DNA from 3 places in the Pseudocitrobacter sp. 2023LY-00077 genome. Region 1 is predicted to be linked to each of the others. Evidence: predicted binding sites of a transcription regulator. Region 1 holds the regulator's gene; each other region holds the start of a gene.
What was found. The regulator CRP, encoded in region 1, controls carbon source genes, mostly activating them, when cyclic AMP is high. The targets are predictions, from matches to a motif close to ATGTGANNNNNNTCACAT.
Positions count from the first base shown of each region.

Region 2: the regulator CRP is predicted to act here: its motif matches at 1,711-1,728, upstream of ACWWFX_RS17265 (YjcB family protein).
Region 3: the regulator CRP is predicted to act here: its motif matches at 1,819-1,836, upstream of bhsA (multiple stress resistance protein BhsA).

Region 1 is NZ_JBSPEI010000003.1:21,684-24,962, reverse strand. It holds gene ACWWFX_RS04565 (YccS/YhfK family putative transporter) at 1-771, opposite strand, end outside; gene crp (cAMP-activated global transcriptional regulator CRP) at 820-1,452, opposite strand; gene ACWWFX_RS04555 (OsmC family protein) at 1,755-2,159, shown strand; gene ACWWFX_RS04550 (phosphoribulokinase) at 2,291-3,160, opposite strand; gene ACWWFX_RS04545 (YheU family protein) at 3,187-3,279, opposite strand, start outside.
Region 2 is NZ_JBSPEI010000013.1:96,463-99,741, forward strand. It holds gene ACWWFX_RS17250 (glutathione S-transferase family protein) at 1-445, opposite strand, end outside; gene soxR (redox-sensitive transcriptional activator SoxR) at 709-1,167, opposite strand; gene soxS (superoxide response transcriptional regulator SoxS) at 1,255-1,584, shown strand; gene ACWWFX_RS17265 (YjcB family protein) at 1,856-2,137, shown strand; gene ssb1 (single-stranded DNA-binding protein SSB1) at 2,193-2,720, opposite strand; gene uvrA (excinuclease ABC subunit UvrA) at 2,968-3,279, shown strand, end outside.
Region 3 is NZ_JBSPEI010000008.1:61,231-64,509, forward strand. It holds gene ACWWFX_RS12050 (hypothetical protein) at 1-59, shown strand, start outside; gene ACWWFX_RS12055 (hypothetical protein) at 183-464, shown strand; gene ACWWFX_RS12060 (hypothetical protein) at 468-965, shown strand; gene ACWWFX_RS12065 (TetR/AcrR family transcriptional regulator) at 1,025-1,660, opposite strand; gene bhsA (multiple stress resistance protein BhsA) at 1,910-2,167, shown strand; gene ldtC (L,D-transpeptidase LdtC) at 2,268-3,233, opposite strand.

The DNA of each region.
Region 1 (3,279 bases):
CTCGACCAGTTTTTGCACCTCTTCCGGCTGGTGCAGACTCACCGAAATGTGCTCCTGCAAATCCAGCCCCATCTGGAAGGCGCGCAGCAGGCGCTTGTAATCATTGTGCTGATTGGCCGCCAGCATGTGCATCTGCTGATAGCACTGGGAAATCAGATCGACCACTTTCTGCTGACGATTAAGCAACGGCGGCAGGGCGGTATTGGGGTCGGTATGTTGCGTCAGCAGGCTATATTTGGCTTCGCAGTACTCCGCCAGTTGGCGGTAAAGCAGGCTTAACGACTCGCGTAGCGGTTGTTCACGCCACAGCCAGAACCAAAACCAGTTGAACAACCCGTACCACAGCGTGCCGAGCGCGTAGATCAGTAACGGTTCCCAGATAGGCATATTGCCCGCCAGGCTCAGGGTAAAAATCGCGGCAATTAGCGAGGCCGGAAGTAATCGCCCGTGCAGGGCGCTGATTTCGGCGGTAACGCCCAGCACCATCGCCAGACCGGTGAGAATAAACGGCAGCGGGATATCATCGGCCAACAGCAGTTGCACAATCAGGCTGCAACCGGCGAACAGCGACCCACCGATAATCAGGCGTTTGAAGAAACGTTTATGGGGAGTATCCAACCCGGCGATGTTGCAGCAGGCAGGCACTAAAGAGAACAGTAAGCCGTGTTGAAGCTGGCCAAGAATCAGGCCGACGGCGACCGGCAAACATAACACCAGCGTTTGCCGCAGTGCATAGTTGACTTCCGGATGGTAAATCAGCCTGCGCCACATACGAGACAAAAACGGCGTATTGCGCGAACAATACGCCGTCAGACGGGATTAACGCGTGCCGTAAACGACGATCGTTTTACCGTGTGCGGAGATCAGGTTCTGATCTTCCAGCATCTTCAGGATACGACCCACGGTTTCACGAGAGCAGCCGACGATCTGACCGATTTCCTGACGGGTGATTTTGATCTGCATACCGTCCGGGTGGGTCATAGCATCCGGCTGTTTTGCCAGATTCAGCAGCGTCTGCGCGATACGACCGGTAACGTCGAGGAACGCCAGGTTGCCCACTTTCTCAGAGGTGACCTGCAGACGGCGCGCCATCTGAGACGAGAGACGCATCAGGATATCCGGGTTAACCTGGATGAGCTGACGGAATTTCTTATAGGAGATTTCAGCCACTTCACAGGCGGTTTTCGCCCGAACCCAGGCGCTACGTTCCTGGCCTTCTTCAAACAGGCCCAGTTCACCGATGAAATCGCCCTGGTTGAGGTAGGAAAGGATCATCTCTTTGCCTTCCTCATCCTTGATGAGTACTGCCACGGAGCCTTTAACGATGTAGTACAGCGTTTCCGCTTTTTCACCCTGGTGAATCAGCGTGCTCTTCGATGGGTACTTATGAATGTGGCAATGAGACAAGAACCATTCGAGAGTCGGGTCTGTTTGCGGTTTGCCAAGCACCATGCGCGGTTATCCTCTGTTATAAGCTATCGCCAGCGGCATAAATCAGGCAGCCACTGGTTGAAATAATATCCTTCCCTCTACCTGGGAAGTTGGTCGTCAAAGATTGTCGCGACCAGTATGTGATGTCCTCTGCATACATGCAGTACGTTTATGTATCTCTGTAGCATCCCGACTGTTTTAGCATAGCTTTTGCCGTGTGTCTCCTGGTGTCTCGCTTCAGCATGACCCAGGTCTACTTCCGTTGCGAGATTTGTTATGTGCGCGTAATCTGACAATAAATTTGCAACTCTGGAGTGACAATTATGCAAGCGCGTGTGAAATGGGTTGAAGGGTTAACCTTCCTGGGTGAGTCGGCTTCCGGGCACCAGATTTTGATGGATGGCAACTCAGGTGATAAAGCGCCAAGCCCGATGGAAATCGTGCTGATGGCAGCGGGCGGCTGTAGCGCTATCGACGTGGTGTCTATTCTGCAAAAGGGCCGTTACGACGTGACCGATTGTGAAGTTAAACTGACGTCTGAACGCCGCGAAGAAGCGCCACGTCTGTTCACGCACATTAATCTGCACTTCATTGTGACCGGCAAAGAGCTGAAAGATGCGGCGGTGTCCCGTGCGGTGGATTTGTCCGCTGAGAAATATTGTTCAGTGGCGCTGATGCTGGGCAAAGCGGTGAACATTACCCATTCTTATGAGGTGGTGGAGGGGTAAGTTGAGACACCCCTCACCCTAACCCTCTCCCGCAGGGAGAGGGGACTGACCGTGCGGTGTTCAGGTTCTGCGCTGATTTTCTCCCTCTCCCTGCGGGAGAGGGCCGGGGTGAGGGGCCCAGCCTGCACCCTTCACCCAATCTTCTTCCCTTCCATCAACCGCTGCACCAGCGGCGTCATGATCAATTCCATCGCCAGCCCCATCTTGCCGCCGGGCACTACCAGCGTATTCATATGCGAGATAAACGAGCCCTGCAACATCGCCAGCAGCCACGGGAAATCGATATTATCGAGATTGCGGAAGTGGATCACCACAAAGCTCTCATCCAGCGACGGAATGCCTTTGGCGGCGAAGGGATCGGAGGTATCGACCGTTGGCACACGCTGGAAGTTGAGATGCGTGCGCGAGAACTGCGGGGTGATGTAGTTGATGTAATCTTCCATCGAACGGACCACGGAATCCATCACCGCCTCGCGGGAGTGACCCCGCTCGCTGGTGTCGCGGATCATCTTCTGGATCCACTCCAGGTTTACGATTGGCACCACACCCACCAGTAAATCGACATGCTTTGCCACATCATGATGCGGCGTGACCACGCCGCCGTGCAGCCCTTCATAGAACAGCACGTCGGTCGGCTCAGGCAGCGGTTGCCACGGGGTAAAGGTTCCCGGCACCTGATTCCACGGCACGGCTTCATCATAGGTATGCAGATATTTTCGCGACTGTCCGGTGCCGCTGTGCCCGTACTCGCGGAACGTTTGTTCCAGCAGGCTGAAGTCGTTGGCATCCGGCCCGAAGTAGCTGATATGACGCCCCATATCGCGCGCCTTACGAATAGCTAAGTCCATTTCCGGACGCGTGTAGCGATGAAAGCTGTCGCCTTCCACCTCTGCGGCATGGAGTTTGAGCTGGGCGAAAATCTTGCGGAACGCTAGGCTGGTGGTGGTGGTTCCCGCCCCGCTGGAACCCGTGACGGCGATAACCGGATGTTTGGCAGACATAGCGAACAACTCCCGAGTCGGTAAGATTAACCGCGAAACTGGCTGCGGGGCATAATGTTGACGGTTTCATGAAGTTCCGACCACACCAGTACCGCTTCGCCACGTTGTAGTTGCTGTTT
Region 2 (3,279 bases), on a different contig from region 1:
GCGTGGCAATCTGATTATTCAGCCAGGCTTTCTGAACGCCCGTTCCCAGCACTTTCCCCACCGTGCGCAACCCCAACGGCACCGGGGATTTGCCCAGCATCTGCAAAACCAGCTTGATCATCATGAGCGACATCAACGAGCCTTCGGCATAGTGCAGCCAGAAGCGATACTGCAATTTTCCTTCGATATCCTGCGGTTTAAAGCGGCTTTCGGGATCGCCGATTTCCTGGAGATATTCGAGGATCGCGCCAGATTCAGCGATAACGTGGCCGTCATTCTCGACAATCGGCGATTTACCCAGCGGATGGATTTTTTTCAGAGAGTCAGGAGCCAGCATATCAGCCCCGCGCTGATAGCGGACAATCTGGTAAGGCAGGTTCAACTCTTCCAGCGCCCAGAGCACGCGCTGCGAGCGGGATTGGTTCAGATGGTGGACGGTTAACATGGTTTTCTCCGCAGGTTTGTTCAAATTAACTATAGGAACAGACGGCAATCCCCGTAAAAATTGCGGCGAAAAAAACGTCAATCTGACTGGCGAACAGGGGGAGGAGAGGTAGACTTAAAGTGTCAGCACAAACCGGAACCTCCAACCCGTAGCTCGACCGAGGGATGCTGATGTCGGGGGAAACCCTCCCATGAACCAGTGGGATAGAGCGAAAGACAAAGACCGGAACATACGAAAGCGCCCAGTTGTGGCGCTTTCGTTTTTTATTCGTCTTCCAGCAGGCGCGCGCCCGTTCCTTCTTCCCCCAGTTTGTCGCCAGGGTTACGCAGCGGGCAGTCACGCAGCGACATACAGCCGCAACCGATGCAGCCATCAAGCTGATCGCGTAGCGCTTCCATCGAGTGAATGCGTTTATCCAGCTCCTGACGCCACTGAGTGGTCAGCCGTTTCCAGTCTTTTTGCCCCAGCGTATGCCCTTCGGGCACCACGCCCAGCGACTCGCCGATCGTGGCGAGCGGGATGCCCAGCCGCTGCGCGATTTTAATGATTGCCACATAGCGCAGTACGTCACGTTTGTATCGCCGCTGATTGCCCGCGTTGCGCTGGCTGCGGATGAGCCCTTTGCTCTCATAGAAGTGCAAAGCGGAGACGGCAACCCCGGTACGTCTGGCGACTTCACCCGGCGTGAGCAGCGTTTTAATGCGCGTTGGTTTTTTTTCCATTTTCTGCTTTACCTCAAGTTAACTTGAGGAATTATACTCGCCAGCAAGACAAAAGTTGAAGCAAAAATAGACAACGGGGAGAGCCTTATGTCCCATCGGGAAATTATTCAAACGCTTATCGAATGGATAGATGAACATATCGATCAACCACTTAACATTGATATCGTGGCGAAAAAATCCGGGTATTCGAAATGGTATCTGCAACGGATGTTCCGCACCGAGATGCATCAAACGCTGGGCGACTACATTCGCCAGCGTCGTCTGTTATTGGCTGCGCAGGAGTTGCGTAATACCCAGCGCCCGATTTTCGATATTGCGATGGATCTGGGTTATGTTTCCCAGCAGACCTTCTCACGTGTTTTCCGCCGTGAATTCGACCGCACGCCGAGCGACTATCGCCACCGTCTGTCAGCATGAGTATCACGCCGGATAGCGCTGCGCTTATCCGGCCTACAGGTAAAACAGAGCCCTTTCCTTATGTAACTATTGTCAGCGATAAATGGCGCAATTTGCTGCGTTTACCTCTGGTGAATAAAACAGCGATTGTGATATAGTTCACACTATAGAGTGAAACAAAAACAGCGTTTCATATCATTTGTGAATGCCTGTCGATAGCCAGAGTGGACTACACCTCCGTGAGAACGCCGCGCTGTCAGGGCATACCGTTTATCTCTGAGGATAAGGTCTCATGGTTTCTATCTCTACAGGTGTCGTACTGTTACGCTGGCCGCTTTTCAGCGCCATTCTGATGTTCCTTGCCAGTACTCTGAAAATCCGCTTACGCAAAGCTGATTACGCGGGCCTCGCGGTGATTTGTAGCGCGCTGGGCGTGGCGTCGGCCTGCTGGTTCGCAACGGGGTTGCTGGGAATTACGATGGTGGATATTGCGACTATCTGCAATAACATCAAAGAGGTGATGGTGGAAGTGATGAGCCAGACACCGCCAGAATGGCCGATGGTGTTGACCTGATAAAAATTTTATCCATAAAAAAACCTGCTTTCGCAGGTTTTTTTATGTCTGAAAATCAGAACGGGATATCGTCGTCGAAATCCATCGGCGGTTCGTTAGACGGTGCCGGAGCGGCCTGCTGCTGCGGGCGAGACTGCGCGCCGCCGCTGAACTGGTTGCCGCCCTGCGGCTGCTGAGGCTGGCCCCAACCGCCCTGCTGCTGACCCTGACCACCTGCCGGTGCGCCACCGCCCTGACGGCCACCCAGCATCTGCATAGTGCCGCCAACGTTGACGACCACTTCAGTGGTGTATTTTTCAACGCCGGACTGATCGGTCCATTTACGGGTACGCAGCTGGCCTTCAATATAAACCTGAGAGCCTTTACGCAGGTATTCACCCGCAACTTCCGCGAGTTTGCCGAACAGCACAACACGGTGCCATTCAGTCTGCTCTTTCATTTCACCGGTCGCTTTATCACGCCAGGATTCGGAAGTAGCCAGCGTAATGTTGGCAACTGCGCCACCATTCGGCATGTAGCGTACTTCCGGGTCCTGGCCCAGATTACCGACGAGAATCACCTTGTTTACGCCTCTGCTGGCCATGATTGTCTCTCCTGAATGTGTTTCTTAATAGTGTAAACGCGCGATTGTAGCATTTCAAAGAGGCGTTTTGATAGCATGCGACGGTGATTCCACTAAACTCGTTTACGTTGAATATCTTACACTCAACTCTGGAATGCACATTCCACTACTGTATATTCATTCAGGGTGAGTTGTGTCATAATTAGCCGTTTCCGCCGTTTGTCCTTCAAGCAAATCTGGCAAGCCGAGTCTCTACCGGGAAAGGTAAATGGATAAGATCGAAGTTCGGGGCGCCCGCACCCATAATCTCAAAAATATCAACCTCATCATCCCGCGCGACAAACTGATTGTCGTTACCGGGCTGTCGGGGTCTGGCAAATCTTCACTGGCTTTCGACACCCTTTACGCCGAGGGGCAGCGTCGCTACGTCGAATCGCTTTCTGCGTATGCGCGCCAGTTCCTGTCGCTGATGGAGAAGCCGGATGTCGATCATATTGAAGGGCTGTCGCCTGCTATCTCTATTGAGCAGAAGTCGACCTCCCATAACCCGCGTTCCACGGTCGGGACCATTACCGAAATT
Region 3 (3,279 bases), on a different contig from region 1:
TTAATGTGGGATTTTTATTTATGTTATTTTTCAGGATTAAAGATGAATTTTTTAAATAATAAATAAACAGCCCTCAGAAGAGAATGCGTTAATGAATTCATCATGCTGAATGTGATACCATGGCAAGATCATCAGAAGTATGTTTTTTTGCACAATTAAAACAGAATTGATAGGGGGGGGTAATGAGTGGTCTTGAGCAATATTATTCTGGTGATAATGACTGGGCAGCATTGTCAAAATTATATGAAAAGTATCAGGGCTTAGAGGATGTGGTAAAATTATCAAATGAGTTCAATGGCGATTTGGCATTATCCAGTGTTATTTATGGCAAGGTTGGGAAATATTATTATCTTAAATGGATAGGGAGGAAGATACCAGCACTTAATGATTTATCACCATTGGACTGTAATGATGACTTAATTTTAAACATCAGACTTAAAGAAATGCTGATGAGGATGCCATAACAAATGAATACATTATTTTTCATCTTAACACTCTCTGCGTTCTCCCCTAATGCGGCGTTATGTCCCTCGCAAATCTTTGATAAAGCCGACATCGCGATGGACACGCTAACATCCTGGCGAGCCGTAGACGATTTCTATACACGTTATCGCAATTGTGATGATGGTTACATCCTCGAAGGAACGTCAGACCGAATTGCGAGACTGCTGGTTGATGAATGGTACAGACTTGAGGAGTTATCGCCTCTAATTAAAGCCAGACCACCTTTAGCGGATTATATCCTTAGTCATATTAGCACTTATACGGATAAGGAAGACCTTGAAAAACTGCAATTTCTCTCTTCCAGTCAGTGTAAAATAGCTAATCAAAAATTTTGTGAACGACTTAATTTTGCGACTGTTTTGGCGTTAAAGGAGCAATTTAATGAAGAAAAAGAACCACCAGATAAAGACAAACGGATTGGACCTGATAATTATCAGCCAATGTCACTTGATGCTGTGTAACGGGGAGTTCTTCACATACCATCGCTCCCCGTCTCAACCGTTATCCTATCGCCAGAAAATCACTCACCCAACATATGCGGCCACAGCCCCAGCGTCGTACGGGTAATCTGCATCAACGTGTCAAAACTTGCGCCTTCGCGCGCGCTAATCGACATACCCTGCAATACACAGCTTAAGAACAGCGCCAGCTCATTTACATCTTTCCCGGCCGGAATTTCACCTTTCTCCTGACGATGCTGTAAAAACTCGCGCAGCGTTTGTTCCTGAACGGCGTGGCGGGATTTAATGGTTTTGGCTATCTCTTTTGACGACGCCGCCAGTGCGGCGGACGTGTTAATCATAAAGCAGCCCGCCGGAGTGTCTTTACTGGTGTAGCAGGTCGCGACAGCGGTGAAGTAATCTTTCAGCGCCTCATCCACACGCTTGTCATCACAACAGAGCTTCGCTTCATGTTTTGCGGCGAAGTGAGCGATGTAGTGATCGAGAACGGCGCGGAAGAGCCCCTCTTTATTCACGAATTCTGCATACAGGGTAGGTGCTTTTGCGCCCGTGGCCTCTACGAGATCGGAGAGTGACGTGGCTTCGTAGCCATGCTGCCAGAAAAGCGTCATTGCTTTATCCAGCGCTGCTTCCCGGTCAAATACTTTTGGTCGACCACGGCCCTTTTTAGCGCAACTTTGCGTCTCAGTTGTCATAGTGCCGTTGTACCTCTTTCGGTTTTAGTGAACGCTCATTATAAAAATAATCGCTTCAGGCTGCCAGCGGTGAATTCCCAAAAATAAATAATTCATATGGGTATGAAAAATATGCTGATTTTAATTATTTAAATGATCGTTATAAAAATCATGTTGACGAGTGATCCAGATCTCATTATTATTACCTTATCGATCGTTAAGTTAATAAAGTTTGCTCTACATCATAGTTCATCTGCATAGGTCATAATCATGAAAAACGTAAAAACTCTGGCTCTCGCCGCTGTTCTGAGTTCTCTGTCATTCGCAAGTTTCGCTGCGGTTGAAGTTCAATCTACCCCGGCGGATCAGCACAAAGTCGGTACCATCGCGGCATCAGCAGGCCCGAACCTGGCTTCCCTGGAAGATCAGCTGTCTCAGAAAGCAGACGAAATGGGCGCTAAATCGTTCCGTATCACTTCCGTAAGTGGTCCGAACAACCTGCACGGTACGGCTGTTATTTATAAATAAGCATTAACTCCCTCATTAATGCCGTTTTAAATAAGCCACTGCCATAAAAAAGCCCTGAGTGATCGCATCACTCAGGGCTTTTGCCTGTCTGGAATCAGCGTTACATCGACTGCTCTTGCGCAACGTGATGGCGGGTGACGTCAACCGGCATGCCGGAGCGCAGCTCCATCGCATAGTTCATCACATCAGTATTCGTCTGTGCCTTCTCTTTAAACGCACTCATCGTCTCATTCAGCACAATAGGCTGCGTTTTCGGGTCATCATCGATATGTTTCGACAGGGGCTGGTGAACTTCAACCAGATGCACGCCGCCCGGTTCAACCGAGGCTTTAATCGGCGTGTTGATGATATTCACTTTGGTGCCCGGCGTCACTTTCTCAAACAAGCTGCGGATATCACCGTCACGCAGGCGAATACAGCCGGAGCTAACGCGCATGCCGATACCGAAGTCGGCGTTCGTTCCGTGCAGCAGATAAACGCCGCCCTGAGCTGCTAAGCGAATGGCGTGATGGCCCATCGGGTTATCCGGACCGGCGGGCATCACCGCAGGCAAAATAATGCCCTGTGCTTTATAGCGCGCGCGAATGTTTGCCGTGGGTGTCCAGGTCGGGTTGGCACGTTTGTCCGATACGGTGGTCACCATGGTTGGCGTTACCGTATCCCCGCCTAACTGGCCAATGCCGATAGGGTAGACGGTTACCTTGTTGCTTCCTGGTGGGTAGTAATAGAGGCGCAATTCCGCCAGATTGATGACGATACCTTCACGCGGCACGTCCGGTAAAAGCGTTTGCAGTGGAATGGTCAGCACGCTGCCTGCACGCGGAACGTACGGGTCTACGCCAGGGTTTGCCTGCAATAACGCCAGGAAACCGACGTTATACTTTTTAGCGATTGCCTCCAGCGAGCCGCCGTCATTTTCAACCACGTGATAGCGGTTTTCCCCGACGAGACGGCTACCGTTGGTTGGCAGCGGCCAGGTATTGGCGGAAATGGGCAGGCTCCACGCAACGGTTGCGGCAAGCGCGATGCCCATTGCCCAGCGCGTAAAACGTCTTTGTTTACTCATCATGTTCATCCAGTTAACAAGTCGCTAAAACATAAACGGATATTAT